DNA from 3 places in the Mesorhizobium sp. M0140 genome. Region 3 is predicted to be linked to each of the others. Evidence: predicted binding sites of a transcription regulator. Region 3 holds the regulator's gene; each other region holds the start of a gene.
The links. The regulator PhoB, encoded in region 3, activates phosphate uptake and scavenging genes when phosphate is short. The targets are predictions, from matches to a motif close to TGTCATNNANCTGTCAT.
Positions count from the first base shown of each region.

Region 1 (10,794 bases), on a different contig from region 3:
CTGTTGCCGTTCATGATTGCCGGCGTCGTCGTTTTGCACATCTGGGCGCTGCATGTCGTGGGCCAGTCGAACCCGACGGGTATCGAGGTCAAGTCGAAGACCGACACTGTCGCCTTCACCCCCTACGCGACCATCAAGGACGCGTTCGGCATGATCGTGTTCCTGTTCTTCTTCGCTTATTTCGTCTTCTACCTGCCGAACTATCTCGGCCATCCCGACAACTACATCGTCGCCAACCCGCTGAAGACGCCGGCCCACATCGTGCCCGAATGGTACTTCCTGCCGTTCTACGCGATCCTGCGCGCCATCACCTTCAATGTCGGGCCGATCAACTCCAAGCTCGGCGGCGTGCTGTGCATGTTCGGCGCCATCGTCATGTTGTTCCTGGTGCCGTGGCTCGACACTTCGAAGGTACGCTCGGCCGTTTACCGGCCCTGGTACAAGCTGTTCTTCTGGTTGTTCGTGGCCGATGCCATCCTGCTTGGCTGGCTGGGCTCGCAGCCGGCCGAAGGCAGCTATGTGTTCATGGCGCAGATGGCGACATTGTTCTACTTCGCCTTCTTCCTGATCGCGCTGCCGGTGCTCGGCCTGATCGAGACGCCGCGACGGCTGCCGAACTCGATCACCGAGGCGGTGCTCGAGAAGAACAAGGGCGGCAGCGGACATCCGGCGGGCGCTACGGCGGCTCCGGAAACCAAAGGCTGAGCGGGTAGAGAATCTAAGGGGATTTGGCATGAAAAAGATTCTCACCTCGCTGGCGCTGATCGGCCTCGTGGCGGTCGCCGCTGGGGCCGCGGGCACTCGGGCGATCGCCGCCGAAGAGGCACACAATGTGGCCAATCCGACGCATTTCCCGATCGACGAGCCAAAGGAAATGGACTGGAGTTTCACCGGCCCATTCGGCACTTACGACAAGGCGCAGTTGCAGCGCGGCCTCAAGGTCTACAAGGAAGTCTGCTCGGCCTGCCATTCGATGAACCTGGTGGCGTTCCGCACGCTGTCGGACCTCGGCTATTCCGATGCGCAGATCAAGACGCTGTCGGCCGAGTACACAATCCATGACGGCCCCAACGATGCCGGCGACATGTTCGACCGTCCCGGCAAGCCGTCCGACCATTTCCCGCCGCCCTTCGCCAATGAGGAAGCGGCTGCTGCTTCCAATGGCGGCGCTGCCCCGCCCGACATGTCGCTGCTGGCCAAGGCGCGCGGCGTCGAGCGCGGCTTTCCGCAATTCGTCTTCGACATCTTCACACAATACGATGCCGGCGGTCCCGACTATATCCACTCGCTGCTGACCGGCTACGACCAGACGCCGCCGGCCGGCATGGTGATCCCGGAAGGCACCCACTACAATCCGTACTTCATGTCCGGCGTGTCGCTGAAAATGCCCAAGCCGCTCTCCGACGGCCAGGTGACCTATGATGACGGTGCGCCGCAGACCGTCGACCAGTATTCCCGCGACGTCTCCGCCTTCCTGGCGTGGGCGGCCGAGCCGCATATGGAAGACCGCAAGAAGACCGGTTTTCGCGTTCTGGTGTTCCTGCTTTTGTTCGGCGCGCTGGTCTATCTCACCAAGCGCAAGGTGTGGGAAGGCGTGGCCCACTAGGCCATACAATCAAGTGATCGCGAAGGGCGCCGAGAGGCGCCCTTTTGCATTTCCGGAGGCTGGTCATGTCACATGGCCGTCATCGCATCCGGCGATCCTGTGCTGCTCTCATCAAAGGATCGCATTCATGAAAAGATACGCATCGCTCGCGGCAGGCCTGTTGCTGCTCATCCTCGGCTCGGCAGCGCAAGCGGAAGACGCCCAGCCCTTCGTCACCAACAAGGACGTCGACCTGACGATGATCCTGCCGCCGCCGCCGGCAAACGATTCGGCGCAGACCAAGGCCGAACTCGGCGAGGTGCTGACGCTGCAGGTGACGCGCACCCCGGAGATGGTCGCCAGCGCGGTGGCTGATGCCGAGGAGAATGTCTGGCGCTTTGCCGACGTCATGGGGCCGAAATTCAACAAGGAAACGCTGCCGAAATTCAGCGCTTTCTTCGATCGCGTGGTGGCTACCGAAGGGGCTGTAGTCGACCCGGCCAAGGATGTCTGGAAGCGCCCGCGCCCGCATCAGCTCAGCGATCTCGTCAAGCCGGCGGTCAAGCTGTCGAGCTCCGGTTCCTGGCCGTCCGGCCATGCCACCGTAGGCACGATGATGGGCATCATCCTGTCCGACATGGTCCCGGAAAAGCGCGCCGAGATCATGGCGCGTGCGGCCGAATACGCCCACAACCGCGAGGTCGGCGGCATCCACTATGCGTCCGACGTCGAGATGGGCAAGATTTCCGGCAGCGTTATTGCCGCGGTCCTGCTCAACCGGGACGACTTCAAGGCTGAATATGAAGTGGCCAGGGCCGAGCTTCGTTCCGATCTCGGCATGTAATCCTCGTCAGCCGGATTTAGACGGGAAGGGGCGCTTAAGGCGCTCCTTTTTTGTTAACGCTCGTGCTCAAGCGAAAGTTCGGCAATTAGTCCGTTGGCATGGCGGCATCAGGTTGATATTCGACGCATCGAACGGTGGCGAGAAGCTCGTCCCGCCATGGCCTTTGGAATTCGATGATGCGGCTCAGCGACTGTCACAACTTTTCCGATTTCCGGCGGATGGCACAGCAGCGGCTGCCCGGGCCGATCTTCAACTACATCGACGGCGCGGCCGACGATGAGGTCACCTATCGCCGCAACACCGAAAGCTTCGAGACCTGCGACCTTGTTCCCAACGTGCTGCGCGGAGTGAGCGAGGTCGACATGTCGGTGACGGTCATGGGCCAGAAGCTGGCGATGCCGTTCTATTGCTCGCCGACCGCCTTGCAGCGCCTGTTCCACCATCAGGGTGAGCGCGCGGTCGCCAGGGCCGCCGCCAAATACGGCACCATGTTCGGCGTCTCCTCGCTTGGCACCGTCAGCCTCGAGGAGGCGCGCGGCATCAGCAGCAGCCCACAGGTCTACCAGTTCTATTTCCACCGGGACCGAGGTCTTAACCGGGCGATGATGCAGCGCGCAAAGGCGGTCGGCGTCGAGGTGATGATGCTGACCGTCGACAGCATCACCGGGGGAAACCGCGAGCGCGACAAACGCACCGGCTTTGCCATTCCCTTCAAGCTCAATCTCGCCGGAATGGCGCAGTTCGCGCTCAAGCCGGCCTGGGCGATCAATTATTTCACCCATGAGGGGTTCAAGCTGCCGCAGCTCGACGAGCATGTCGACATGGGTGGCGGCACGATGTCGATCAGCCGCTACTTCACCGAGATGCTAGACCCGTCGATGACGTGGGACGACGTGGCCGAGATGGTCAAGCTTTGGTCGGGTCCGTTCTGCCTCAAGGGCGTCATATCGGTGGAGGATGCAAGACGCGCCGTCGACATCGGCTGCAGCGGCATTGTGCTGTCGAACCATGGCGGGCGGCAGCTGGATGGCTCGCGGGCGGCGTTCGATCAGCTTGCCGAGATCGTCGACGCCGTTGGCGACAGGATCGACGTCATCATGGATGGCGGCGTGCAGCGCGGCACCCATGTGCTGAAGGCGCTGTCGCTCGGTGCCAAGGCCGTCGGCGTCGGACGCTACTATCTGTTCCCGCTCGCGGCGGCAGGCCAGCCCGGCGTCGAACGGGCGCTTGAGCAGATGCGGGTCGAGATCGAACGCGGCATGAAGCTGATGGGCTGCAGTTCGATCGAACAATTGTCGCGCAAGAACGTCCGTTTCAGGTAATCTCGACCCATGAAATCCTCCCTCGAAGACACATTGCTCGCCGCGATCCGCACCATTCCGGATTATCCCAAGCCCGGCATCCTGTTTCGCGACATCACCACGCTGCTCGGCAATGCGCGCGCCTTCCGCCGCGCCATCGACGAACTGGTGCATCCCTATGCCGGCCAGAAGATCGACAAGATCGCCGGCATCGAGGCACGTGGATTCATCCTTGGCGGCGCCGTCGCCCATCAGCTCTCGGCCGGTTTCGTGCCGATCCGCAAGAAGGGCAAGCTGCCCTACGAAACGGTGCGCGTCGCCTATAGCCTGGAATATGGGCTGGACGAGATGGAGATGCACAAGGACGGCGTTGCTCCGGGCGAGAAGGTGATCCTTGTCGACGATCTGATCGCCACCGGCGGAACGGCTGAAGCCGCGGTCAAACTTCTGCGCCAGATCGGCGCCGACATCCTCGCTGCCTGTTTTGTCATCGACCTGCCGGACCTCGGCGGCCGCGCCAAGCTCGAAGCCCTCGGTGTGCCGGTCAGAACGCTGATAGGGTTCGAAGGACATTGAGGAGTGCTCTCCCTTCTCCTACAAGAAGGGAGAGGGAAAGTGGCGTTACTCGGCCTTCACCAGAACGGCGCTTTCGAACTCGAGCACCTTGTCGCCGGTGGAATCGAAAGCTTCCGAACGCAGCGCCAGCAGCCGCCAGCCGGGGCGTGAGGCGATTGGGCGGTGCGACAGCGCGGTGCGCGTGAAGGTGATGGTTTGCCCGGCATAGACCGGCTTCAGCCATTTCAGGTTCTTGAAGCCGGGCGAGGGACCGAATTCCGGCACTGGACCGGGACCGCTCCACGCAGCGATCTCGGCGTCCATACGGTTTTCCAGATTGAGTTTCATCCAGGTCGCGGCCGTGTGCCAGCCGGACGCGCAGAGGCCGCCGAGCACACTTTTCTTCGCGGCCTCCTCGTCGATATGGAAGATTTGCGGGTCGTACTTACGGGCGAAGGCCTTGATCGCCTCGGGCTCGAATGAGTGCGAGCCGAGCGTGACGGTGGTGCCGATACGGAAGAACTCGTCCAGTGTCATGCTTGGCTCCCCGCGGCATCGCGCGTGAGGAACATGACGGAGTTCTCGAGCTCGAAGACGCTTTCGCCACGCTGGTTGAACAGTTCGCTGCGCATGGTGACGAAGCCGAGTTGCGGCTTCGATTTCGACAGGCGCTTGGCAATAACCATCAGGGTGCCGGTCAGTTGGTCGCCGGCCAGGACCGGCTTCTTCCATTTGACCTGATCGACTCCGGGCGCGCCCTGGCAGGTCGAGTCCAGCAGGAACGCACCGCACAGCATGCGCATGAACATTGCGCAGGTGTGCCAGCCCGACGCTGCCAGCCCGCCGAGGATGCTGGCCTTACCGGCTTCCTCGTCGAGATGCATCGGCTGCGGGTCGAATTCTCCGGCGAATTCGACGATCTCGGCGGCACTCACGAGCTTCGAGCCGAGGTCGATCGATGCGCCCTCGATGAAGTCCTCATAGGCCCATGTTTTTATCTCTGCAGTCATGGTCTGGAATCCGGCTTGTCGACCCACGATCCCCAGGATCGGGGTTTCCGGATGCAGGCCGGCGTTCGTTTGGTCAAGCGATTTCTACTGCGCCAGCCTGTGGCAGCCGATCGACAGGGCCACTCAGAGCCAGCCGCGGCGGCGGAAGTACCAGAAGGGCAGGATCGCCGACAGCACCATCATGGCGATGGCGAAGGGATAGCCAAGCTCCCATTTCAACTCGGGGATGACGTCGAAATTCATGCCGTAGATCGAGGCGACCAAAGTCGGCGGCAGGAAGATGACGGCGGCGACCGAGAAGATCTTGATGATGGCGTTCTGCTCGATCGAGATCATGCCGAGGGTGGCGTCGAGCAGGAAGGAGATCTTCTGCGACAGGAAGGTGGCGTGGTCGGCGAGCGACAGCACATCGCGCGACAGCGTCTTGATGCGCGCCTTGGTGTCCTTGCTCATCTTGGTGCGGGTCGAGGCATGGGCGAAGAAGCCTGCCAGCCGCTGCAGAGAGATCAGGCTGTCGCGGATCGAAGACGCGATGTCCTCCTTGCGGCCGATGGCTTTCAGCAACTCCTGGAAATCACGGTTGCGCTTGGAAACCTTGGTCGACCGCGCCTCGAATATATCGCGCGAGATCGCCTCGATGTCGCGGCCGGCGCGTTCCAGAATGTCGGCGAGACGGTCGACGATCGCCTCCAGCAAGCCGATCAGGATGGTGTCGCCGCTGGTGCAGCCGGTCGCCACCTTCTCGGCGCGCTGCGGAAAGGTCTTGAAGGCCTTCGGCTCGTGGTAGCGCACCGTGATCAGCCTTGTGCCGGCGAGCACGAAGGTGACCGGCGACATCAAGGGATCGTCGACCTCGGTCTGGGCGGGCAGGGTGGCGGTCATGAAGTAGGCGCCGTCCTCGACATAGAGGCGGCTCGAAATCTCGATCTCCTCCATCTCCTCGCGCGTCGGAATGGCAACGCCGAGCCAGCTCTCGATCGTCGCTTCCTCTTCCTTTGTCGGGTTGAACAGGTCCGCCCAGACGATGGTCTCGCTGTTTGCCAGGAGATCGTCGACGACGCGCAGGCGGTCATTGTCCACGACGAAGGCCTTGATCATCGCCTGATATCCCTTGCTGGGGTCAAAGGGTGCGTTCGGATTGACGCGTCGTGTTGGATTGCACGAGACGGACACTTTCGCCGAAAGCGCCGACCGCGTGCCCCAGCCGATTAGACCCGTGATGTGACAAGGTCAAGGCAGGCCATGCCGCCCGCAAAACAGGTCAACGGCAAGTGCTGTCAACGATGCAGAGAGATAGCGGACGGCACATTGCCGCCCGCCATCTTAGGATACGTCTACCGGGAGTTTGGCAGGATCTGGTGCAGCACGATGGCCCAGACGGCGCCGAAGGCGATCGATGAGCCGAGGATGTACTGCACGAGGTCGGGGAGCGTCTTGACGAAATCCGGCGGCGCCAGCGTGGCAAACAGCGCCATCAGGATCGGCAGACCGATGACCAGCATGTTGCGCTCGGTCAGGGGTGTACCGCGCACGACGCGGAAACCGTTCATGGCGATGACGACGCAGAGGACGCCGAAAACGCCGCCGATGACAGGCCCCGGTATCGAGGCGATGACCGCCGAAAGCTTGCCGATCAGCCCGAACAGCACCAGGAAGATGCCGGCGGCGGCAAAGGCGGCGCGGCTGGCAATGCCGGTGATGGCAATGATGCCGGCATTGGACGAATAGCCGGTCACCGGGGTGCTGCACAGCAGCGCGCTGACCAGGCAGCCGAGGCCTTCACCTGTCGCGCCCTTGTCGAGCTGCTCGTCCGACAGCGGCTTGTCGATGACGGCGCCGACGGCGAACCAGGTGCCGGTGGTTTCGGCGAGAACGACGATATAGACGATCAGCATCGTCAGTGTCGCCGACAGCGAGAACGTCACGTCGAGATTGAGGAAGGCGATTCGCGGCATGGAAAACCATGTCGCGTCCGCAACGCCCGCCATGTTCAACTGGCCCATGAAGGCGGCGGCCACGCTGCCTGCCACCAGGGCGATGATCACGGACAGCAGGCGCAGCCAGGCGCCCTTCGCGCCAAGTGCCATGCCGGTCAGCATGCAGCCGACGAGGAAGGCAGCGGCGATAAAAGCGAGGACGATGTTGCCGCCGACCGTGGCGGTGCCGTGGACCGCGAACACGCTCTCCTTGAGCGCCACCGGCATCAAGGCGACGCCGACGACGATGATGATCGCACCGCCGACGATGGGCGGTACGAAGCGGTTGACGAGGCGATGGAAGATTCTTGTCGGCGAACCGAGCAGGATGACCAGTATGGCGCCCGGAATGAGCGCTCCGACCACGGCGGAGAGACCGCCAACGCCGCCGCCTGCTCCGAAGGCGATGGCCAGCACCGCGCCGATCGGGACGAAGGACGGCCCCTGGACGACCGGCAGCCGCATCAAAAGCTGCGACTGGATCAGTGTGGCAATGCCTGCGGCCACGAATGCGGACTGGATAAAGGCGCCGGCATCGCCGACGCTGAAGGCGAGCACCGATGCGATGATAAACGGCACGATGTAGACGTCCATCGCCAGTACATGCTGGAGGCCGAGCAGCGCTGCCTTGCCCCATGGCAGCGGATCGTCCGGTTGGGCAATCAATGTGATCTCTGACGCAACGCGTTCCATGTACCGTTCCCCTTCTGACCCCTCTGGAAATTCCCGCTCGATCATGGGATCAGTCGGTGCCGAAGGACAGCGGCCACAACATTTGCCAACTGTTTTTTTGTAGGCCAAGCAGACCGTTAGCCAAACCGGAGCCGCAATGACGAGAGAACCCTTCACGCTGCTCGGCACCGCCTTCCACACGCCCCAACGCGGCAGGCTGGAGGTGCTGAAGGACCATCTGTTCAGCGTCGATGCACAGGGGCGCATCGCGGAAATGCTGGCGCCGGATCATCGCGAGTACGAGGTCAGGCAGAACGCTGCCCGCCTGGCGGGCACGCTTGTTGAGCTTGCCAATGGCCAATTCCTGCTGCCCGGTCTCATCGACCTGCATATCCATGCGCCGCAATGGCCGCAGATGGGCAAGGCGCTGGATGTGCCGCTCGAAGTCTGGCTGCAGAAATACACCTTTCCGCTCGAAGCCCGCTATGCGGATGTCGATTATGCCCGCGAGGTCTATGCCGATCTGGTCGATAACCTGCTGGCCAACGGAACCACCACGGCGCTCTATTTCGCCACGGTCCATGTTGACGCGAGCCTGGCGCTTGCCGAGACCTGTCTTGAGAAGGGTCAACGCGCGCTCGTCGGCAAGGTGGTGATGGACGATCCAGAGCAGTGTCCACCTTTCTACCGCGATGCCGATGCGGCAAGCGCGGTATCGGACACCAGACGGTTCATCGAGGCGGTCAAGTCGCTGGATCCGCGCGACAGGCCGCTCGTCCAGCCGGCGATCACACCGCGCTTTATCCCAAGCTGCACGGATGCGGCGCTGCAAGGACTCGGCGAGCTGGCAACCGAATTCGGCTGCCACGTGCAGACGCATTGCTCGGAGAGCGACTGGGCAAAGCAGTTCGTCGAGACGCGCTTCGGCCGCACCGATGCGGCAAGCCTTGATGGTTTCGGCCTGCTCACCCGGCATACGATCCTGGCGCATTCGAATTTCATCGATGAGCAGGATATGGACCTCATAGATGAGAGGGGCGCGGCTGTTGCCCATTGCCCGCTGTCCAATTTCTATTTCGCCAATGCCGCATTTCCGCTGCGCGCAGCACTTGACCGGCACATGCACGTCGGGCTCGGAACCGACATTTCCGGAGGCTACAGCCCGTCACTGTTCGATGGCTGCCGACATGCATTGTCAGCGTCGAGGACGCTGCAAAGCGGTGTGCATGCCGGCCTGCCGCCGGAGCAACGCGGTGCGCCCGGCGAACCCATCACGCACCAGGAGGCGTTCTGGCTGGCGACCGCCGGCGGTGCGGAAGCACTTGATCTGCCGACGGGCAATTTTCGCGTCGGCTATGAGTTTGACGCGCTGCTGATCGACACCAGCGCCAGGGCATCGAACATCCACATCGGCATGGCCGACGATACGCTTGAGGAGATATTCCAGAAGATCGTGCTCAACGCAGCGCGGGCCAACATCGCCACGGTCTGGGTGAGTGGCCGGAGGGTAGTTGGGCAATAGCTGGTTTTCCCGGGCTAGCCGGAGAGGGCGCTGATCACGCCGCCACGGCGGCGTGACATCCGTCACATCAGGTGTTGAACTTGAACAACAGCACGTCCCCGTCCTGGACGACATATTCCTTGCCTTCGTCGCGCGCCTTGCCGGCTTCTTTGGCCGCCACTTCGCCGCCCAGTGTGACGAAGTCGTTGTAGGAGATGGTCTGGGCGCGGATGAAGCCGCGCTCGAAATCGGTGTGGATGACACCGGCGGCCTGTGGCGCCTTGTCGCCCTTATGGATGGTCCAGGCGCGCGTCTCCTTCGGCCCGGCGGTGAAATAGGTGATGAGATGCAACAGGTCGTAGCCGGCGCGGATGACCTTGTTCAGGCCGGGTTCGTCGAGGCCCAGCGACGACAGGAATTCCATTTCTTCCTCGTCGGAGAGCTGGGCGACTTCCGCCTCGATCGCCGCCGAGATCACCACGGTGCCGGCGCCTTGGGCGGTGGCCATGTTTTCCACGGCACTGGTGTGCTCGTTGCCGGTGGCGGCGTCGGCCTCGGCGACATTGCAGACATAGAGCACGGGATGCGAGGTCAGAAGGTTCAAGCCCTGCAGGATGCGCAAATCTTCGGGCGAAATACCCTTGAGCAGAATGCGGGTCGGCTTGCCGGCCTGCAGCAGTTCGAGCGCTGCCTCCATCAGCGGCAGCACGGTCGTCGCTTCCTTGTCCTTGCTGCCGGCGCGCTTGCGGAATTGCACGATGCGGCGTTCGAGGCTGTCGAGGTCGGCGAGCATCAGCTCGGTCTCGACCGTCTCGGCATCGGCGACGGGGTCGATGCGGCCCTCGACATGGGTGATGTCGTCATCCTCGAAGCAGCGCAGCACATGCACGATGGCGTCGACCTCACGGATGTTGGCGAGAAACTGGTTGCCCAGCCCTTCGCCCTTCGAGGCACCGCGCACCAGACCGGCAATGTCGACGAAGGATATGCGGGTCGGGATGATCTCCTTCGACTTGGCGATCGCGGCGATCTTCTGCAGGCGCGGATCTGGCACCGCCACCTCGCCGGTGTTCGGTTCGATGGTGCAGAATGGATAGTTGGCGGCTTGCGCCGCAGCCGTTCTGGTCAACGCGTTGAAAAGCGTCGACTTGCCGACGTTGGGCAAGCCAACGATGCCGCATTTGAAACCCATTTTTGTTCGGTCCTATCGGGAAAATAGAAATTTGATCAGGGCTATGGGCGATAGGGGTGATCAACGTCAAGCCCTTCGGTCCCCTTGATGCTCAGTCCTTGCCGCCGAACAGCTTCTTCAGCATGGCGGCCATTGGACCGCTTTCCGGCAGCTTGGCT
Region 1 is NZ_JAMYTM010000008.1:70,943-81,736, reverse strand. It holds gene NKJ37_RS10585 (cytochrome b) at 1-705, shown strand, start outside; gene NKJ37_RS10580 (cytochrome c1) at 734-1,606, shown strand; gene NKJ37_RS10575 (acid phosphatase) at 1,734-2,429, shown strand; gene NKJ37_RS10570 (alpha-hydroxy acid oxidase) at 2,606-3,751, shown strand; gene NKJ37_RS10565 (adenine phosphoribosyltransferase) at 3,761-4,306, shown strand; gene NKJ37_RS10560 (MaoC family dehydratase) at 4,352-4,822, opposite strand; gene NKJ37_RS10555 (MaoC family dehydratase) at 4,819-5,295, opposite strand; gene corA (magnesium/cobalt transporter CorA) at 5,419-6,393, opposite strand; gene NKJ37_RS10545 (uracil-xanthine permease family protein) at 6,630-7,964, opposite strand; gene guaD (guanine deaminase) at 8,101-9,465, shown strand; gene ychF (redox-regulated ATPase YchF) at 9,533-10,636, opposite strand; gene pth (aminoacyl-tRNA hydrolase) at 10,728-10,794, opposite strand, start outside.
Region 1: the regulator PhoB is predicted to act here: its motif matches at 1,673-1,689, upstream of NKJ37_RS10575 (acid phosphatase).

Region 2 (10,794 bases), on a different contig from region 3:
GATCGTCATCGTCTGGGCGGTGAGCGGTCCGTTCTTCGGCTTTTCGGACACCTGGCAACTCGTCATCAACACGGGCACGACCATCATCACCTTCCTGATGGTCTTCCTGATCCAGAACACTCAGAACCGCGACGGCGCGGCGATCCAGGCCAAGCTCGACGAACTGATCCGGGTCGGCAAGGGCCACAACCACTTCATAGGCATCGAGCATCTGACCGAATCCGAAGTCGAGGAAATCCGCGCCAAATGCGAGCGTGCGGCAAAGCGGCATGACGAACAGATCGCCGACATGGCAGCGAAGAAGGTTGTGACGAGGAAGCGCGGGTCGAAAAAGCAGGCGGCCTAAGATCAGTCCTTCATGAACGCCGCGAAACTGTCCTTGTGGTCCGGATGCCAGCGGGACAGGGCTGGGCGGTTCTCGATGATGTCGCCGATCGCCCAGGCCATGCGCTTTTCATCCAGCGGGCGGGCCGCCTCATTGTCCGGGCACAGGATGTAGAAATCGCCTCTGGTCAGGGATTCCAGCATGAAATCCACAACCTGTTCGCCGGTCCAGGCGCCGGCCGGTTTTTCCGTCGCGCCCTCGGTCAGGCCGGTAAAGGTGAAGCCGGGGATCAGCAGATGGGCAGCGACATGGGCGCCGGGTTCGTTGCGTAACGCATGCGCCAGGCCCTCGGTGAAGGTTTTCACCCCTGCCTTGGAGACATTGTAGGCAAGATTGCCGGGCGGCGTGGTGATGCCTTGCTTGGAGCCGGTGTTGACGATCAAACCCGGCCCGGCCGAGGCCAGCATTCGCGGCGCGAAGGCCTCCACGCCATGCACGACGCCCCAGAAATTGATGTCCAGCAGCCGTTTCCAGGCATCGCGGTTTTCCCATGGCTTTCCGGGATTGTCGCCGACGCCGGCATTGTTCATCAGCAGCGACACGCCGTCGAAGGCGCCGAACGCCCTCTCGGCGAGGCGGTCCACCTCATCCGCCTTCGAAACGTCGGCGGCGACGGCAAGCACGGCATCGTCGCCGGCAATCGCAGAAACGGCGCGCGAGGCGTCGTCAAGCCGCGCGCCGCCAATGTCGGCCAGCACGATCTTCATGCCCATCAGTGCAAGCCGCTTGGCGGCCGCCAGACCGATGCCGCTGGCGGCGCCGGTGATCACGGCGGCATTGCCTGGGGCAAGCGCGGGCAGGGCGGTCTGGATCTCGGCGTCGGTGATCATGGGCGATGGGTTCCTTGTTCGATGGCGCCGAACTTAGCGCCGGAGCCGGCCGGTGCAAGCCTCTGCTCGCCTTGTCGGGTTGACCAGTGCGGTCGAGGCTGCGCATGTTGCCCTTTGCCTCCGCAAAAGAGATTTTGCCCTGGGGACAAAACAAACTTTAGCCCTGGGGGCAAACGGAGATTTCCTGATTGACGGACTGGGTTGCAATCCTGAAAGAACAGACCGCCATTGGCGACCAGATGGGCCGCGAGGTGCCGCAGATGCTGGCCAATCCCGACATCAGCGAAACGCAGGTGAAGACGCTCTTTTCCGCCCTGGAGAAACAAGCCGAGTTCGTCGAGAAGCTGCGCATGGCGCTGGAAAAGTTCGGCCATGATTTCTCGATCATCAAGGCCGCGGAACGGCTGGAGGAGCGCTATGCAGACCTCGCCGCATCGGTGGCGGAAAAACTGAAAGCGATGCGCAAGTAGCGCAACTCTGGGAAAGACGTGCAGCGCTTTGCCTTGAAAATGCGTGAAGACAGCTACTTTTCAATCACCCGCGCAAAGCGCGTATCCGGCACGAGCCAAATCATCGCGACCAGCACATAGAGCGCGACGCCGATCCACTGGCTGACGAAGGTCAGCACGACGGCTGCGATGTAGACAGCCAGCGAGAGCTTCCCCTTGCGGTCAGTACCCAGCGCCTTGGCAAAGGCGGTATCATTGCCGTGCAGGCGATGCAGCGCGGCGGCGAGTATGGTGTAGGCGATGGCGCATAGCGCGAGGTCGGTGCCATAGACCGCGACCGGCACCGGCGCAAAGTGGTTCTCGCCCATGAAGGCTGTGGTCACCGGCATCAGCGACAGCCAGAACAGCAGATTGAGGTTGGCCCACAGCACGCGCCCGTCGACCCGCTGCACGGCGTGGAACATGTTGTGCAGGTTGTTCCAGTAGATGCCGACATTGATGAAGGACAGCACGTAGCAGAAGAAGATCGGCCACAACGGCACCAGGGCGGAGAAGTCCTCGCCGTGCGGCACTTTCAACTCAAGCACCATGATGGTGATGATGATGGCCACGACACCATCGGTGAATGCCTCGACCCTGCCTTTGCCCATGGATCCCACCTTTGCCCGCGATGAATTGTCGAAAGAGAGAGTAAACGCTAGCGGATGTTGGGGAGCCAATAAATGGCAACCGGGGAATTCCTCAACCATGTCCAAGGAAAATCCGGCATCAGTCCCGCTGGTCAGGACGATTACGGCCGCCCACCGTTGACTTTTCTTGGCTTGGCCGCTCCTCTTGCAGGGCAGTCTTGGCCGAAGCAGATGTACGGCTGGGATTCGAATGGAGGGGACTGATGAGATTTCGTTTTCTGCTTGTGGTCGCGACCATCCTGGCCGCGGTCTTCGGGACGTCGGCCGCGGCCTTCGCCTACAGCGCCCACACCTCGACCAACCTCAACGTCCGCAGCGGGCCGGGAGCGGGATACGCCAGGGTGGGAACGCTGCCCGCCGGCTTCAGGGTCAATGTCACCGGCTGCCAGCCGGGCTGGTGTAGAATCCACGGCGGCGGCGTGAGCGGCTGGGCCAGCGCCGGTTATCTCGAACGCTCCCAGATCGTTCGCCCGCCGATCATCATCGTGCGCCCGCCGCATCGGCCGCACTGGCAGCACAGGCCGCACCGTCCTCCGCACCATCGCCCGCCGCACAAGCCGCGCCCCGGCAAGTGCAAGATCGCGCCCGGCTTCCCCTGCAGGTGAGGCCGACCGGTTGAGCGATAGATGACGGATCGGAGCCGCTGGCCCCGATCCGAGCCTGTTCAGCCGGCAGATATCCCGCTCAAGCAATGTCCACGGTGCTGTCAGGAGCCTCCCTGTCGGCTGGAACGTCGTGGATGAAACCGCGTTAAATCCTCGATCCCCGAAATTGGTGACGAGGTTGGCCATGGCCATTCGCAATTTTGCGCATACGCACGAAGGAGCAGGTGGCGACGCTCTTGCAATCCCCACCGTCGCCGCGATGATTGCGGTGCTGTTTGCCGGCAGCACGGTGCTGACGCCGCTCTATATCGTGTACAAGCAGCAATTCGGCTTTTCACAAATCACCCTGACGCTGATCTACGCCGTGTATGTCGTCGGCAATCTGGCGGCATTGGTGATGTTCGGCGGGGTGTCCGATGTCGTCGGGCGCCGGCCCGCGAGCCTGGCGGCGATGCTTGTCGCCATCGTCAGTGCGCTTGTCTTCCTGTTTGCCGGAAACGTCGTCTCGCTCGACGTCGCCCGCATCCTGAGCGGGCTTGGCATCGGCGTCGGCGCGGGGACCGGAACTGCGTGGATTGCCGAGCTTCTTCCCGGCGCGGACAAGTCGCGCGCCAGTGTGATCGCCACCAGCACCAATTTCCTCGGCCTCGGCTTCGGCGCACTGATTTCGGGACTTCTGGCTGAATATGAGCCATGGCCGTTGCGGCTGATCTTCATCGTCTATCTGGCAGCACTTTTGGTGGTAACGATCCTGGTCTGGCGCACTCGCGAAACGGTGGCGAAGCCGGGCGGCCTGCGGCGGCTTTCCTTGCGGCCGCAACTTTCCGTCCCGGAGGAAATCCGTGCGCGCTTCGTCGCGCCGGCGGTGACCGGCTTCGGCGCGATGGCGCTGGTCGGGTTCTACGCCGCGTTGGCGCCGAGCATCCTGGCGCAGCAGCTGCATGTGACCAACCACGCCGTCGCCGGCGCGCTGTTGTTCGAACTGGCGATCGTCACCGCGATCAGCATTGTCGTTCTGATGCACATGAAGAGCAACAAAGCGATGCTGGCTGCGCTGGCATTGATGATCCCAAGCGTCTCGTTGGTGGTGGCGGCGCAGACACTGGCCTCGATGGCACTGATGGTTGCTGCGACGGCCTGTTGCGGCGTTGCGGCGGCGCTTGGTTACCGTGGCGGGCTGCAAGTGGTGAACGAGATCGCGCCGAAGGCTCGTCGCGCCGAAGTGGTGTCCAGCTTCTTCATCTGCTGCTTTGTCGGCAACGCCTTGCCCGTCATCGGCATCGGCATCGTTTCGACCTATGCCAGTCCCATCGCCGCCAGCCTGGCGTTCGCCTGCGTGATCCTGGCGTTTGCGTTGGTGGCACTGGCTTTTGAGCTGAAACAACACGGGCGTTGAGCCCTGGAGCTGTCCAGCGGAACCGGGTTGGCTTCAGCCGTTCGGTGTTTCAGGCGAAAGATGCGCGCGTCCGCGCGGCACGCCAAGACCGGTGTCCGGCGGCTCGCCGGCGGCCGGCCTGTTCTCGATCATGTGCGTGGTGCGCCAGCGGCCGAAACGGTAGTAGGCAGAGGCCAGTATAAGCGAGCTGATTGAACCGGCCGGGAAACTCCACCACAGCGCTTCCTCGCCGATCACGCCACGCATGAAATAGGCAAAGCCGGTGCGCACGATCAGCACCGAAATGACCAGGATGATCAGCGGCGGCATCACGGCACCCGTGGCTCTTACGGTGGCAAACAGCACGATGGTTATGCCGAACAGAATGAACGACCACGAGGCGACATTGTTGATGTGGACGGCGATGTCGATCGCCGCGCTGTCGCTGCTCAGGAACAGGCTCAGCACCGAACGGTCGAAAACCGACAGCACGGCAACCAGCGCGCCGGTCAGGACCAGGTTGAAGCCTACACCGGAGGCGGCGATGCGGCCGATCCGGTCCCAGCGCCCGGCGCCGACATTTTGCGCCGCCATCGAGGACACCGCGGCGCCGATGGCGAGCGCCGGCATCTGGATATAGGTCCACAGCTGGGCGGCGATGCCGTAAGCGGCGGCGACCTGCGAGCCGTTGGAGTTGACCATGCCCATCACTGTCAATGCAGCCGCGGAGATGACAATCATCTGCAGACCCATCGGCACGCCCTTGAAGACGACGATGCGAAGCAAGGTGGGATCGGGCCGCAGCAGAGCGAGGTTGGCGCCGGCCAGCCGCAGCGGATGCTTGCGCACATAGAGCACGATCAGGATGGCGATCACGCTTACCGTCTGGCCGATCAGCGTCGACGTGGCGGAGCCTGCGATACCGAGCTCGGGAAACGGCCCGATGCCGCGGATGAGCAATGGGTTGAGCACGATGTCGAGGACGACGGCCAGAGCCATGAAGAAGAAGGGCGTGCGTGAATCGCCGGCACCGCGCAGCACGGTCATGACGAAGGACAGAAGGTTCATCATCGGCACGGCGACGAAGATGATGCGCAGATAGGACCGGGCCAGCGGCAAGGCATCGGCCGGTGTGCCGAGCGTGTTGAGAATGGCGTCGACCCAGATCCAGCCGCAGACCGCGAAGATAACCGAGACGAGGAAGAAGAACGTCGCGCTGGTGCCGACGATGCGGCGCGCCTCGGGCAGGTCGCGGGCACCGACCGACTGGGCCACCAGAATGGTGGCCGCCATGCCGATGCCAAACACAGTGCCGAGGATCAGGAACAGGACGAGGTTGGCGTTGGAGGTGGCGGTCAGCGCCGATTCGCCGAGGAAACGGCCGACCCAGACGGCGTTGATCGATCCGTTGAGCGACTGCAGCACGTTGGAGCCGAGCACCGGCAAGGCGAACAGCAGAAGCGTGCGCGGGATCGGGCCGCTGGTCAGGTCGCCGGTGCGCCGGCGCGCGGGCATTTTTTCGTCCATGGCGGGCAGCTCGGCAGATGGTGATTTGGGATCCAGTCCACGATGATATCGCAGGCGGGACCGAGATGCACCCTTGCGAACGCGCCGCACGGCTGAAAGCCGCTGCCCCCCGTTCATATCAGCCGCTGCCCCAGCGGACGCGCCAAGCGCGCCCGTCCGTGCAGTGGTCGTTACTTCTTGGCCAGACCCGGCAGCGTGACCTGATAGACCAGGAACATGGTGTCGACATTGGCGCCGTCTTCCGCCTTGTAGGGCGCGCCAACCTGGAAACCGTCCTGGGCAAGGAAGTCGTTGTCGTTGGCGACGAACAGGAAGTAGTCGTCGGGCAGCTTCGCATCGATCACGCTAACCACCGACATCGCCTCCCACTTCTCCGACAGGTTGTTCTTGTCGTTCGGCGCGCCATTGTGCAGGCCGAAGCGGCCGAGCTCGGCACTGTCGTTGATGTCGATGAATGGCGTCAGCTTGGCCGGTGTCACCGATGGGTCGACGACGCCCTTGGGGGCGACCGGCTTGTCAGCGGCATCGAAGGCGCTGTCGGCGATGTCGGTCGCGGTGGATAGGTCGACGACGTTGACCTGGCGATAGAGCGAGGCATCGCCCTTCAGGCCCTGGCCGTTGCCGCTGTCGCGCGCCAGCATCAGGAAGGTCTGATCCGACAGTGCCACGATCTCGCTCTGCGCGGCGACCTTGGTCTTGCCCTTGGCATCCTTGAACACCGGCAGCGGCACGACATACTCATGCGCCAGCTTGAGATGGCCGAGGTCGGATGCGTCGTAGACCAGGGCGCGGGTGTTCTGGCGCGTGGCGGGCGAATCGCCGCCGTCCTGCCGGGGCGCCGACTGCAGCACGGCGATCAGGAACTTGCCGTCTGGCGTCACTGCCATGCCTTCGAGGCCTTGGTTGTTCTGGCGGCCGGTTTCGGGATCCTTCGGATCGGGCTCGGCGGCACCGGGTCCCGGATTGTCCGAGGCGAAGTTCGGCGTGCCGTGGCGCATCGGCACGAGGGCGGCCGGGGGCTGGGTTGCCGACAGCAGATGCCCGTCGGCGGAAAACCGATAGATGTTCGGGCCGTATTCGTCGGAGATGAACATCGAACCATCGGGCAGCCGCACGATCGCCTCGTTGTCGAGCGCCAGCTTGCCATTGTCGGCTTGCGGCAGGATCGGCATGTCGCCGCTTGCCGCGCGCACGCCGTTGAGCGGATCGAGGCCTGTGGCATCAGCGCCCTTGTCGTCGGTGAGCAGCATAGTGTCGGCAAGCGTCGCCTTGACGCCCGTCTGCTCCTGGCCGGCAGCAGGTGCCGCACCCAATGCAGTCGGCGTGAATTCGATGCCGATCGTGTTGAGGCGCGGCCGGTAGTCGGTCGTGCCGACCACATTGTAGCCGCGGTCCGGCAGCAGCCAGAGCGAGCCTTTGTAGCCGCCAGCATCATGCGTCCAGCCTGATGTGTCGATCGCCATGCCGGAGCCCGAACCAAACGTCTCGCCGAACTTGTCGCGCTGAGCGGCCGCGATGCGGCCGACACCGACCAGCCCCTTGTTGACGAGGCCGCCGACGGTCGCGGTGCTGTCGGCGAGCGCCGGCGTCAAGGCGGTGAACAAGGCCAGCGCGACGCCGAGCGACGCGGTTCGGTACAGGTGTTTCATGGATAATCCTCTTTGTGACGGATGTGCCGCGAGGCGCGACATCGATGATGCCGCGCAGGCCTCCCCGAAACGCGGTCTACGGCGCGAACATGATGCTTACGTGACAGCGCGCGGTGCATGCCGGCGGTCGACGAAAAACGATGCGCGCGCGCGGCACTAGACACTTATGTCCAGTGAATATATGCTCCAGCCTTCGGACTAACCGTGGAGGGGAAGCCTTGAAGTCGCACTACCGCGCAGTCGTCATCGGAGGTGGCGTGGTTGGAGCCTCGGTGCTCTATCACCTGACGCGGTTCGGCTGGAGGGATGTGGCGCTGATCGAGCGCGCCGAACTGACGGCCGGTTCGACGTGGCACGCGGCGGCAGGCTTCCATTCGCTCAACGCGGATCCCAACGTGGCGGCGCTGCAGGACTACACCATCAATCTCTACCGGGAGATCGAGGCCGAATCCGGCTGGGATATCGGCCTGCACATGAAGGGCGGCGTCAACATCGCCAGCGATCCCGCGCGCTGGGAGTGGCTGAAATCGGCCTGGGCGGTGTTCCAGTCGGTCGGCATCGAGACCGCTAGGTTGGTAACGCCCGATGAGATCAAGACGATCTGCCCGATCGTCGACGTCACCGGTGTGCTTGGCGGGTTGCATGATTCCAACGAAGGCCATCTCGACCCGTACGGCACGACGCACGCCTATGCCGGCGCTGCAAAAAAGCGCGGCGCCGACATCATACTGCGCAACCGGGTGGTCGAGTTGAAGCCGCGCGCCGACGGTCGCTGGGATGTCGTCACGGAGCAGGGCACCATCATCGCCGAGCATGTCGTCAACGCCGGCGGGCTGTGGGCAAAGCAGCTCGGCCGCATGGCCGGCGTCGACCTGCCGGTGACGCCGATGGAGCACCATTATTTCATCACCGAGGACATTCCCGAGATCGCGGCGCTGGACAGGGAAATCGGCATCGCCGTCGATCTCGACGGCTATTCGTATCTGCGGCAGGAGCGCAAGGGCGTGCTGCTGGGCGTTTACGAGCAGAACCCGAAGCACTGGAACATGGATGGCGCGCCATGGAACTACGGCATCGAGCTGATCCCGGAAGACATCGACCGCATCAGCCCCGAACTCGCCAAGGCGCATGAGCGCTTTCCTTGCCTGGCGACGGCCGGCATCCGCAAATGGGTCAACGGCGCCTTCACCTTCACCCCGGACGGCAATCCGATTGTCGGGCCGGTGCGCGGGCTGAAGAATTACTGGGTCGCCTGCGGCGTCATGGCCGGTTTCAGCCAGGGCGGCGGCGTCGGCAAGTCGCTGGCCGAATGGATGATTTTCGGCGAACCGCAGGCCGACATCTTTGGCATGGACATTGCCCGCTACGGCGCCTTCGCCGCCAACCGGGAATATCTCAAGCAGACGACACGCCAGTTCTATTCGCGCCGCTTCGTCATGACCTTTCCCAATGAGCGGCTGCCCGCCGGCCGGCCGCTGAAACGCCCCGGCGCCTATGACGGCATGACGGCCGCGGGATGCGAATGGACAGCGTCGTGGGGGCTGGAAATCCCGGCCTATTTCGCGCCGATGGGATTTGCCGAGAACACGACGCTGCGGCGCTCCAACGCCTTCGACATCGTCGGCGACGAGGCGCTGCAGGTGCGGCGCGCCGCCGGTCTCGTCGATATCTCGGCCTATTCGCGCTATGCGGTGGCGGGGCCAAGTGCGGAAGCCTGGCTCGACCGGCTGCTCGCCTGCAGGCTGCCGAAGCCGGGGCGGGCCGGCCTGGCGCCGATGCTCGGTCATGACGGACGGCTGAAGGGCGACCTCACCGTCTTCAACTGGGGCGGCGGCAGCTATTGGCTGATGGGCTCCTACTATCTCCGGGAATTCCACATGCGCTGGTTCGAGAGCCATGCGGCTGAAGGCGTCACCGTCGACGACCTCTCCGACACGATGAGCGGCTTTCTGCTGACGGGGCCGAACGCGCGCAAAATACTGGAGCGAACGACGCATCAGGATGTTTCCGGCGCAGCGCTGCCGTTCATGGCCTGCGGCGCATTTGATATCGGCATGGTGCAGGCACGTGTTGCGCGGCTGTCGATATCAGGCGAACTCGGCTTCGAAATCAGTTGCCCCGTGACCATGCATGCCACTCTGCGCGACACGCTGCTGGGCGCTGGCGAGGATCTGGGCCTTGCCGAAATCGGCTACTATGCGCTCAATGCGCTGCGGCTGGAGAAGAGCTTTGGCATCTGGTCGCGCGAATTCACGCAAGGCTACACGCCGGGCCAGACCGGTCTCGACCGGTTCATCGCTTTCGGCAAGAGCGACTTCATCGGCCGCGAAGCGGCGTTGAAGGAGCGCGACGCCGGTGCCTCGCAGCGGATCGTGACGCTGGAGATCGACGCTATTGATGCCGATGCCAGCGGTTTCGAGCCAGTCTGGCATGACAGTCGGCGCGTCGGTTTCGTCACCTCGGGCGGATTTGGTTACACGATCGGCAAGAGCGTCGCACTGGCGTTGGTGGACGACGATTTTGCCGAGGAGGGGACGGCGCTTTCGGTGCACATTGTAGGCGTCGAGCGGCCGGCACGCGTCATCGCGGCCTCGCCCTACGATCCCGAGGGCAAGGCGATGCGGCAATGAGGAGAATACACCATGGTCGATGACGCGGCACGGGACAGCAGGCGCGAGCGCCGGCGTGGACGCACGGGCGAGGCAGGCAGCGAAAGCAGCCGCCGGCCCAATTACCATTCGCTGAAGAATCCGTTCCTGCCGCAGCCGATCTTCTCGGATGATCAGGTCGCCGCCATCCATGACACGGCGTTGCGCGTGCTGGAAGAGCTCGGCATCAAGGTGCTGCTGCCGCAGGCGCGTGAGCTTTTCGCCAATGCCGGCGCCCTGGTCGATCCGGACACCGACATGGTGCGCATCGGTCGCGACATGGTGACGGCGGCACTGGCCTCGGCGCCGAACTCGATCCACGCCCATGCCGGTTCCCGCGCGCGCGATTTGACGCTCGAACTTGGCTCGATGGCGTTCCTGGCCGGGAGCGGAGCACCGAACGTCACCGATCTCGAGCGCGGCCGGCGGCCGGGAACACTGGCGGATTTCGAGGATCTCATGCGGCTGGTGCAGCATTTCGACGTGCTGCATATGCTGGGGCCCTGCATCGAACCGCAGGATGTCGACAACCGCTTTCGGCACTATGCCGTCAACCGCGCGCAGCTGACGCTGTCGGACAAGTTTCCATTCGTCTTCGCGCGCGGTACGCCGCAGGTCGAGGACGGGTTCGAGATGC
Region 2 is NZ_JAMYTM010000042.1:31,495-42,288, reverse strand. It holds gene NKJ37_RS28725 (low affinity iron permease family protein) at 1-346, shown strand, start outside; gene NKJ37_RS28720 (SDR family NAD(P)-dependent oxidoreductase) at 349-1,215, opposite strand; gene NKJ37_RS28715 (hypothetical protein) at 1,404-1,685, shown strand; gene NKJ37_RS28710 (TMEM175 family protein) at 1,739-2,314, opposite strand; gene NKJ37_RS28705 (SH3 domain-containing protein) at 2,557-2,958, shown strand; gene NKJ37_RS28700 (MFS transporter) at 3,143-4,354, shown strand; gene NKJ37_RS28695 (MATE family efflux transporter) at 4,388-5,860, opposite strand; gene NKJ37_RS28690 (esterase-like activity of phytase family protein) at 6,031-7,509, opposite strand; gene NKJ37_RS28685 (GcvT family protein) at 7,728-10,139, shown strand; gene NKJ37_RS28680 (trimethylamine methyltransferase family protein) at 10,152-10,794, shown strand, end outside.
Region 2: the regulator PhoB is predicted to act here: its motif matches at 7,599-7,615, upstream of NKJ37_RS28690 (esterase-like activity of phytase family protein).

Region 3 (10,794 bases):
TCGATTCAGCACGGGTAACCGGCAAGATAACGCTCGACGAAGAAGACATCTACGACAAGAACATCGATGTCGTCGAACTCAGGGCGCGCGTCGGCATGGTGTTCCAGAAACCCAATCCGTTCCCCAAATCGATCTACGAGAACGTTGCCTATGGTCCGCGCATCCACGGATTGGCCAAGCGCAAGGCCGACATGGACCAGATCGTAGAGTCGAGCCTGAAGAAGGCGGCGATCTGGAACGAGGTCAAGGACCGTTTGCAAGAACCTGGCACGGGTCTTTCCGGTGGCCAGCAGCAGCGTCTGTGCATTGCACGCGCCATCGCCGTGTCACCCGAGGTGATCCTGATGGACGAACCGTGTTCGGCGCTCGACCCGATCGCCACCGCTCGCGTCGAGGAACTGATCGACGAACTGCGTCAGAACTATACCATCGTCATCGTCACCCATTCGATGCAGCAGGCAGCGCGCGTGTCGCAGCGCACCGCGATGTTCCATCTAGGCTATCTGGTCGAGGAGGGCGCCACCGACAAGATGTTCACCACCCCCGACGACAAACGCACCCAGGACTACATCACCGGCCGGTTCGGCTGAGCTCAGGCATACGAGGGACGAAGATCATGGGTGAACATACCGTCGCATCTTTCGATGAGGATCTGGAGCAGATCAGCCAGCTGATCCGCGACATGGGCGATCTCGCCCGCTCGATGGTCAGTGGCTCGACCAGGGCTTTGCTCAATTCGGACAATGCGCTGGCGCAGCGCGTGGTTTCCGATGATGCCATCATGGATGCACGCCAGCGCGAGCTGGACGATCGCGCCATCACGCTGATCGCCAAGCGCCAGCCAATGGCCAACGATCTGCGTGCGGTGGTCGGTTCGATCCGCATGGCCGGCGACCTTGAGCGCATCGGCGACCTTGCCAAGAACATCGCCAAGCGCGTCGGCACTGTCGGGCTGAGTGTCACGCCGCACGACCTTTCGCATTCGATCGACGCGATGGCGCAACTGGTGCTGATCCAGGTGCAGGGGGTCGTCGACGAGTACGCCGCCGCCGACCCGGCAGCGCTTGCCACGCTCAGAAACAATGACGAACGCATCGACGTCAAATACACCTCGGTGTTCCGCGAGCTGCTGACCTACATGATGGAAGATCCCCGCAACATCACGGCGTGCACGCACCTGTTGTTCTGCGCCAAGAACCTCGAGCGGATCGGCGACCACGTGACCAACATCGCCGAAAATGCCTACTATGTTTTGACCGGCACGCAGCTGCCAGCCAATCGTCCGAAGCAGGACGAGACGGCAATGTCCGCGCCAGCGGCATAACAGGGGTGACCAGCCGATGATCGCACCACGCATCATGGTGGTGGAGGATGAGGAGCCGCTAGGCGTGCTGCTCCGCTACAATCTTGAATCCGAAGGTTACCAGGTCGAGGTGGTGACGCGCGGCGACGAGGCCGAAATCCGGCTGCAGGAGAACGTTCCCGACCTTCTCGTGCTCGACTGGATGGTGCCGGCGGTTTCCGGCATCGAACTCTGCCGGCGCCTGCGAATGCGCCCAGAGACCGAGCGGCTGCCGATCATCATGCTGACCGCGCGAGGCGAGGAAAGCGACCGCGTGCGCGGCCTGTCGACCGGCGCCGACGACTATCTGGTCAAGCCGTTCTCGACGCCGGAGTTCATGGCCAGGGTCAAGGCGCTGCTGCGCCGGGCCAAGCCGGAAGTGCTGTCCAGCGTGCTAAAGGTCGGCGACATCGTGCTCGATCGCGAGTCGCACCGGGTCTATCGCAAGAAGAGCGAGATCCGGCTCGGGCCGACCGAATTCCGCCTGCTCGAATTCATGATGCGCCACCCCGGCCGCGTGTTCTCGCGCAGCCAGCTGCTCGACAATGTCTGGGGCGAGACGATTTACATCGACGAACGCACTGTCGACGTGCACGTCGGCCGGCTGCGCAAGGCGGTCAACAACGGCCGCATGCCTGATGTCATCCGCACCATCCGTGGGGCGGGTTACGCGATCAGGGAAGACTAGGTGGCTGTTCCGTCCCGATAGATCGTGACCGGGAAAACTCGATTAGCACGTGGTCGCCAACAGCCGCGAAGAGTGGAATGTTGCACTCGTCTCATCGATGGGGAGCGAGCACGTGACGCTTTGGCCCAAATGCGGTCATTCGAAACCTGATGAGGATGACCGCTCTTGGCGGTACGTCGCCATCTTGCCCGCAGACTCCGACCAGAAAGCCATGCAAGAATAAATTTGAGTTAACTTAGATATACGTTCGTTAAACGACGTGTGTTCTGCATAAATATACGATTTTACTAAATTGCTTCAATTTACATTGAGCCATCACCTCCTTATTCATTATCCGCCTTCCGATTATTGCGGTCTCGGATCGAATGACGATTCCGTGGAACGATCTCGTTCCTTGCAGCGTTGCTTTGGGAGCGGTCGCCGGACCTTTGACCAGGTCGGACACCATGAGGAAGGATTTCTGATGAGCACGGTCTTAAACGCCAAAGGCATCCCTCTTGCCTACACCGGCGCTTCCACTCATTGGTTCTCGGCCACCGGGTCTGGACCGGAACTGCATGGCACCTCCGGCAACGACTCCTTCTGGGGAGACACCGGCGTCACTGTCACGATCCACGGTGGCGCCGGCGACGACTACTATCATCTCTATTCCACCAACAACAAGGTGGTCGAGGATCCTGGGGCAGGGATCGACACGATCGACACATGGATGAGCTACAAGCTCCCTGACAATTTCGAGAACCTCGTCGTTACCGGCACCAACCGATTTGCGTTCGGAAATGCGTTGGACAACATCATCAAGGGCGGGTCAGGTCACCAGACGCTGGATGGCGGCAAGGGAAATGATGTCCTGATCGGCGGCGATGGCGCCGATACTTTCGCCATCTCCAAAGGTAATGGAAGCGATCTTATCTTCGATTTCGGTGCGACCGATGCGCTCCGCCTTAACGGCTACGATTTCACTTCGTTCGATGCCGTCCGTTCACAGATGGTCCAAGTGGAATCGAACGTGATGCTGAACCTCGGATCCGACGAAATCCTGGTGTTCAAGAATACGACCATCGACAAGCTGCAGCCCACCCAGTTCGAACTTCCGATAGACAAGTCCGCAATGACGCTGTCCTTCTCCGACGATTTCAACACGCTGAGCCTTCGGGACGGGCAGGACGGCACCTGGAATTCCAATTTCTGGTGGGGAGCGCCGAACGGCAGCACGTTGAGCAGCAATGGTGAGTTGCAGTGGTATATCGACGCCAATTATGGCCCGACGAGTTCGGTCCATCCGTTCAGCGTTGAGAACGGCGTCCTCACCATCACCGCCGCGCAGGCGCCGGAGGACATCAAGCCTCTGATCAACAACTACGAATACACCTCGGGGATCCTGACGACCCACGACACCTTCTCGCAAACCTACGGCTATTTCGAAATGCGGGCGGATCTTCCTGAAACAGCCGGAGCCTGGCCGGCGTTCTGGCTGCTTCCGGAGGACGGATCGTGGCCGCCGGAGCTGGACGTTGTCGAAACGCGCGGCCAGGACCCGAACACGCTCTACATGACGGCGCATTCCAATGAGACGGGAGCGCACACGAAGGTTTCGTCAACGGTGAACGTTGCGGATACCGACGGTTTCCACACCTATGGCCTGCTCTGGACGAAGGATGAGCTTGTCTGGACCTACGATGGTGTAAAGGTCGCTCAAGCAGCGACGCCGGCCGACATGCACGATCCCATGTATATGCTGGCCAATCTCGCGGTGGGCGGCATTGCCGGCCAGCCTCCTGACCATCTGGCTACGCCAGCGGAGATGAAGATCGACTACATCCGCGCCTATACGCTGGACGACCTGCAGCACCACCCCTTGGACATCGCCGGCGACCATTCGGTCTAAGCGACGCCCTTATGTTGGGGCCATGAGCCGTTAGGAGCGCGGGAATGATTGCACGGTCTGATCTGCGGGCAGTCTTGAGGCGCGCCATCGCCGATGTCGGTGTTTTTTCGTTCCTCATCAACATCCTGCTATTGGTGATCCCCCTTTATCTGTTGCAGGTCTATGACCGCGTCCTGCCTTCCTCCAGCGTCGAGACGCTTCTTTACCTCTCTGCTATCGCGGTTCTCGCACTCGCCTTTCTCGGTCTCCTCGATGCGGTCCGCTCCGTTTACACGCAGCGCGTTGCAGCCATTGTCGACAACAGACTGGGCGCGAGGACATTCGCCGTCTCGCTGGAGGCTAAGTACGCCGGGGGAGCAGCCCTGCCTCCACTGCGCGACCTTGCCTCGGTATGCGCCTTCATCAGGTCACGTGGCGCGGCGGTCTTGTTCGACCTGCCGTTTGCTCCGTTCTTCCTCGCCCTGCTGTACCTCATCCATCCTTTGCTGTTCTGGCTTACGCTGGCGGGATCTGGTCTGTTGCTTGCGCTGGTCGTGGCAAATCAGTTTGCCATCGGCAAGAATGATGCCTTGTCGGCGGAACGCTCGGCTGTTGCCAGCCTGTCGGAGCAGGCCTTTGCCCGGAATGCAGAGACGCTGCGCGCCATGGGCATGATCCAAAACGCCGCGCGAGTGTGGGGAAGGCACGTGGCGGAGGCGCTAGTCCTGCATGACCGTTCGTCGATGGCCAACGCGATTTTCAGTGGAACGTCGCGAGCCGTACGCATGATGCTTCAGCTAGCAATACTGGGTGTCGGAGCATGGCTCGTGCTGCAAGGGAAGATGACGGCCGGCATGATCTTCGCGTCTTCCCTGGTGTCGTCCCGTGCGCTGCAGCCGCTCGACCAACTGATCGGGTCATGGCGGCAGATCGTCGACGCCAGACGATCGTGGAAGCGTTTGGACAAGGCGTTTTCCGCCCATCCGGCGCATGCGCAAAAACTGACCTTGCCGGACCCGTCCGGCGAAATTGTCGTGCAGGGCCTCATCTTTGTCGCGCCGAACGCCACACCCGGCACCGAACCCATCATCAAGAGACTGAACTTCCGCATCGGCGCAGGCGAAGCGGTGGCGATAATAGGTCCGAGCGGAGCCGGCAAGTCCACCCTGGCAAGATTACTTGTCGGTGCGATTCAGGCAACCAGCGGCTGCGTCAGGATTGATGGCGCCGATCTCAGAACCTGGGACGAGAAGCAGCTTGGCCGGCATATCGGATATCTCGCTCAGGAGGTGGAGCTCTTTCCCGGATCGATCGCGGAAAATGTCGCCCGCTTTGAACCCGATGCGAATGACGCCTCTATCGTCGAGGCAGCAAAGAATGCCCGGGCGCATGAGCTGATACTGGAGCAGCGAGACGGCTATCAGACCAGAATAGGTTCGTCGGACAGAACACTGTCGGGCGGCGAACGCCAAAGGATCGGGCTGGCGCGCGCTTTTTACGGCAATCCGCATGTTCTCGTTCTGGATGAGCCCAGTACCCATCTCGACGGCAGCGGCGAAGCCGCGCTCGAAGAAGTGCTTGCCGCCGCGAAAGCGGCGGGCGTTACGACAATCGTGATAACGCACCGCCCTTCGGTCGCCGCAGCCTGCGACCGCGTGATGCTTCTACGCAGCGGAGTGATCGAAGCCTTCGGTCCAAGCGGCGACGTGATGCGGCAGCCAATCGCCGGCATCGGCCTTGCCCCACAGCGCAGCATGGCGGTGACAGGGTCTTTTGCAACGACGAACCGCGGCACCCCTCATAGTGTCCGCTTTGGATCGTAGAAGATGACAGCACAGAGCCTCGTCCGGGAAGGCACAGCACGCACCGACATTCGCCGGGTGGCATTCGCCGGATACGCGGCAATGGCGATATTGATGGGTTGCTTTGGCTATTGGGCGGTCAGTGCACCGTTGTCCGGCGCGGTCATCACGCAAGGCACAATCTCGGCGACAGGCGGGAACATCCTCATCCAGCATCCCGAGGGCGGCATCATCCAAGAGTTGCTCGTCCATGAGGGTGATCGGGTGCAACAGGCCCAGGAACTGATCCTGCTGGATCGAACAGCCGCGCAAGCCGAACTCAACCGGCTGACGAGACAGTCGATCGCGTTGAAGGCCAGCGCCTCGCGGCTGGAGGCGGAACGCGACGGGTTGGATCGGCTTGCGCCAATCACAGAGGCTGCGCCGGCACCGTTCCAACACAATTTCGAGGTCCTGGTTCAAGAACAGCAGAAGGAATTCAACGCCAGGCTCGCCCGATTTCGATCGGAACAATCGATCCTCAGGCAACGGGTTGCCATGCATCGCCAGTCTGTTGTCGGATTGCAGGCCCAGAAACAGGCCATTGAGCAACAGGCCGAAGTCGTGAAGAAAGAACTCGGCATCAAGACCAGCCTTTTGGACAAGGGCCTCACCAATCGCACTGAATATTCACAGCTTTTGCGTAGCGAGGCCGATCTCGTCGGGCAGGCAGGGGCGCTGGAGGCAAATCTTGCATCGGCCAACACCCAGATCGTCGAAGCCCAGGAGCAGATAGAGCGCCTGACCACGCAACGCGTGGAGGAAGCCCTGACGAAACTCGACGAGGTACGTTCTTCGCTGGCTGACATTGACGAACAGATGCGGGCATCCGAGGCAGTGCTGCGGCGGACGACGATCAAGGCGCCGGCGGCGGGCATCGTGGTATCGTCCACCTACAATTCCAAGGGCAGCGTGATTGCCCCCGGCGAGAAGATCATGGAGATTCTGCCTACGGCATCGGGCTTGATCGTCGATGCACGGCTGCCGCCGAAAGACATTGACCAGGTTCGTGTCGGCCAGCCGGCAAGACTGCGACTATCAGCGTTGAACATGCGGCTCACCCCTGAGATTTCAGCCATGGTGACACAGGTTTCCGCAGATCGGCTTATCGATCAGGCTACGCATGAACCCTATTTCCGCGCCAAGCTGAAGATTGCCGCCAACTTGCCGCCCGGCGTGAAAGCGGAGCAGCTTTACCCTGGAATGCCGGTAGAAGCGTTCATCAGCACCGGCGAACGGACTTTCTTCGAGTATCTCGTACGGCCGATGCGCGATTCCTTCGCGCGCGCTTTCAAGGAGCGGTAGATGTTGCGGACCGCGCAATTTTGACCCTGGTCCTCACGCCACGCTCTTTCCGGCGCTCCCTCTCGCCTGCACGCCCGGCGCAAAAATCTCTTGATCGACGAAGATCAGTGCCCGCATGGCGCAGCCTTCGCGGATCAGTGGCAGTTCGTTCGGCTCGGTGTCGAAGGAAATCGATTTTGAGTGCTGGCCACCGGCGGTCTGGGCAATCGCCTCGCGCAGTGCCGGCTCTATCAGGTCGAAGGCGGCCGCGCTGACGCCGACCATGGCAACGGGCGCCGGATCGATCAGCGCGAACAGGCTGCCGAGGCCGTAGCCGAGCGCTTCGCCAGCCTTGCGATAGGCTTCCCGTTCGGGTCCGTCACCTTCGCGGGCCGCGGCAGCCAGGGCGCGCATGTCGGCGTCGCTGACATCGGCGACGGGTTCTGCATCCTCGCCCATCTGCCTGGCGTTGCGCCAGATGGCGTAATTGCCCGCATAGGCTTCGACGCAGCCGCGCCGTCCGCAGCGGCAGAGCGCGCCGTTCGGCCGATGGATCATGTGGCCGAATTCGCCGCCCGAGGAATGGGTGCCGGTGAACAATTCGCCCTTCAGCACCAGGCCCATGCCGATGCCGTGCGACAAAAGGATAGCGATGAAATCGTCGCGGTAACGATCGGGGTCGCGCCAGCGCAGCGCCACCGCCATCATGTTGCAGTCGTTCTCCATTATGGCGGGGATGCCGAACGCGTCTTCGAATATGTCAGCGAAGGCGATATCGGTGTGCGGCGTGATCGGCGACCACAGCATGGCGCGGGCACGGGTGTCGGTAATGCCCTGGATCGCCAGCGCGATGCGGGCGATGCTGCGCACGTCCAGGTCGGGATCTGCCAGGCGGCGGCGCACGATTGCCGCGCATTCACCGATCAGCGACTCGCGCGACATCGTCAGCGTGTCCAGCCGGCGCTGTTCCTCGGATACTACCTGGCCGGCATAGTCGATGACGGCGACGGAGAGGAAGTTCAGCGACAGCACTACGGTCATTACCGCGGCCGCTTCCGGATTGAGACTGAGGCCGACCTGCGGCCGGCCGCGTTTGAGCGAGCCGGCCTCGCTCGGCTTGCTTTCGGTCAGGATGCCTTCGACGATCAAGTCGGAGGAAATCGCCGAGATGGTCGAATGGCTGAGGCTTGTGGTCGCGGCGATTTCGGTGCGGGACGGTTGTCCGGCCTGGCGCACGGCCGCAATTACCATCGCCCGGTTGCGGCGACGCAGATCGTCGTGGCGGATTCCGACCGACATGTTCTTTCACGTCCTCCCGGTCGCCGCGGTTCTTCCTGCCCTGGAACGCTGTCGGTGACGCAGGTAAATACTGGCAGAAGCTGCACGCCCTGTCATTTATTTATTCCGAGACTCGAAAAAAACTCGAAATGACATCAAAATCCATCAGAATCGATGTTGACAGCGTTCGGACGTTGGCCCAGTGTTTTTTCGAGGCTCGAAAAAATAGGGCTTCTGTGCCGGCCCTCGGGTCAGTTTGGTCGCGCCATACGCGGCGCAGGGAGGATAATATGAAAAGATTCACAGCCGCCATCCTGGCGGGTGCCGCCATGTCGCTGACGCTCGCGTCTGTCGCGCAGGCGAAGGACAAGGTCGTCGGCGTTTCGTGGTCCAATTTCCAGGAAGAGCGTTGGAAGACCGACGAGGCCGCCATGAAGACGGCGATCGAGGCCGCCGGCGACAAGTACATCTCCGCCGATGCGCAGTCCAATCCCGGCAAGCAGCTCACCGATGTCGAAAGCCTGATTTCGCAGGGCGCCAATTCGCTGATCATCCTGGCGCAGGACGCCTCGGCCATCGGCCCTGCGGTGCAGAAGGCGCTGGACGAAGGCATTCCGGTCGTCGGCTATGACCGGTTGATCGAAAACAAGGACGTCTTCTATCTGACCTTCGACAACAAGGAAGTCGGCCGCATGCAGGCCCGCGAAGTGTTCAAGGTCAAGCCGGAAGGCAACTACGTCTTCATCAAGGGCTCCGGTGCCGATCCCAATGCCGACTTCCTGTTCTCGGGCTCGATGGAAGTGCTCAAGGAAGCCATCGACAGCGGCAAGATCAAGAATGTCGGCGAAGCCTACACGGATGGCTGGCTGCCCGCCAACGCCCAGAAGAACATGGAACAGTTCCTGACCGCCAACGACAACAAGGTCGACGCGGTGGTCGCGGCCAATGACGGCACCGCCGGTGGCGTCGTCGCGGCGCTGACGGCGCAAGGCCTTGCCGGCACAGTGCCGGTCTCGGGTCAGGACGGCGACCACGCCGCGCTGAACCGTATCGCGCTCGGCACGCAGACCGTTTCGGTATGGAAGGACGCGCGTGAGCTCGGCAAGACCGCCGCCGAGATCGCTTCGCAGCTCGCAGACGGCAAGAAGACCGGCGACATTGCCGGCGCCAAGGACTTCACGACGCCGGGCGGCAACACCGTCAAGTCGCTGTTCCTGACCCCGATTGCCATCACCAAGGACAATCTCAACCTCGTCATCGACGCTGGCTGGATCAAGAAGGAAGAAGTCTGCACGGGCGTCGCTGCCGGCACCGTCGCGGCCTGCAACTAAAAGCTGGCTTGTGCCTGCATTCTCAACGCCGCGGCCCAAAAGCCGCGGCGTTTTCTCAAAGACTTTTGTGTTTCCGCATCATGCGGATAGCTTCTAGGCTGGGCTCCGGTATACGCGTCAGACGGCCAGTCGGTGGGAGGAAATCATGACCGATACGACGTCCAACCCACAGGCCGATACGGCGCGCGCGTCGGAACTCGGGGCCGTCGCCCGGTTCCTGAAGGCGACCGAGATCGATACCCGCATGCTCGGCATGATCGGCGCGCTGCTGGTCATCTGGATTGGGCTGCATGTCATTTCCAGCCTGCGCCTCGGCGTCAACCCGCTCGATTTCGACAGCCGCACCTTTCTCACGCCGCGCAATCTGTGGAACCTGTCGGTGCAGACATCCGCGGTTGCCATCATGGCCTGCGGCATGGTGCTGGTCATCGTCATGCGCAACATCGACCTGTCGGTCGGTTCCGCCGAGGGCCTGATCGGCATGGTGATGGGGTTTGCCCAGGTGCATTTCCTGGTGCGCTTTGTCGGGCTCGAACTCGGCAATCCGTGGATCTGGGTCCTGGCGCTGGTCATCGGCCTGGCGCTCGGCCTGCTGATCGGCGCCTTTCAAGGCTTCGTCATCGCCTATCTCGAAGTGCCCGCCTTTATCGTGACGCTGGGTGGCCTGCTGGTCTGGCGCGGTGCGGCCTGGTGGGTCACGTCAGGCCAGACCGTGGCGCCGCTTGACGCCACTTTTCAGCTGATGGGCGGCGGGCCGGCGGGATCGATCGGCGCGACCTGGAGCTGGGTCGTCGGGATTGTCGCCTGCCTCGCCGTGGTGTTTGGGCTGTTCAACGGGCGGGTACAGCGCAAGCGTTTCCGGTTTCCGCTACGTCCGATCTGGGCCGAGACGCTGCTCGGAGTCGTCACCTGCGGCGCCATCATGGGCGCGGTCTGGCTCGCCAATTCCTATCCCTGGCCGATCGGCATCGTGAACAGATATGCGGCTGCCAACAACATCACCGTTCCCGAAGGCGGCCTGTTCATCGCCCACGGTATCGCCATACCGGTGCTGATGGCGGTTGCCGTCGGGCTGGTCATGACCTTCATCACCAACCGCACCCGTTTCGGCCGCTATGTCTTCGCTATCGGCGGCAATCCCGAGGCGGCCAATCTCGCCGGCA
Region 3 is NZ_JAMYTM010000003.1:43,837-54,630, reverse strand. It holds gene pstB (phosphate ABC transporter ATP-binding protein PstB) at 1-590, shown strand, start outside; gene phoU (phosphate signaling complex protein PhoU) at 617-1,324, shown strand; gene phoB (phosphate regulon transcriptional regulator PhoB) at 1,341-2,030, shown strand; gene eglC (endo-1,3-1,4-beta-glycanase EglC) at 2,494-3,918, shown strand; gene NKJ37_RS03930 (type I secretion system permease/ATPase) at 3,963-5,720, shown strand; gene NKJ37_RS03925 (HlyD family type I secretion periplasmic adaptor subunit) at 5,724-7,043, shown strand; gene NKJ37_RS03920 (ROK family protein) at 7,077-8,321, opposite strand; gene xylF (D-xylose ABC transporter substrate-binding protein) at 8,591-9,631, shown strand; gene NKJ37_RS03910 (sugar ABC transporter permease) at 9,777-10,794, shown strand, end outside.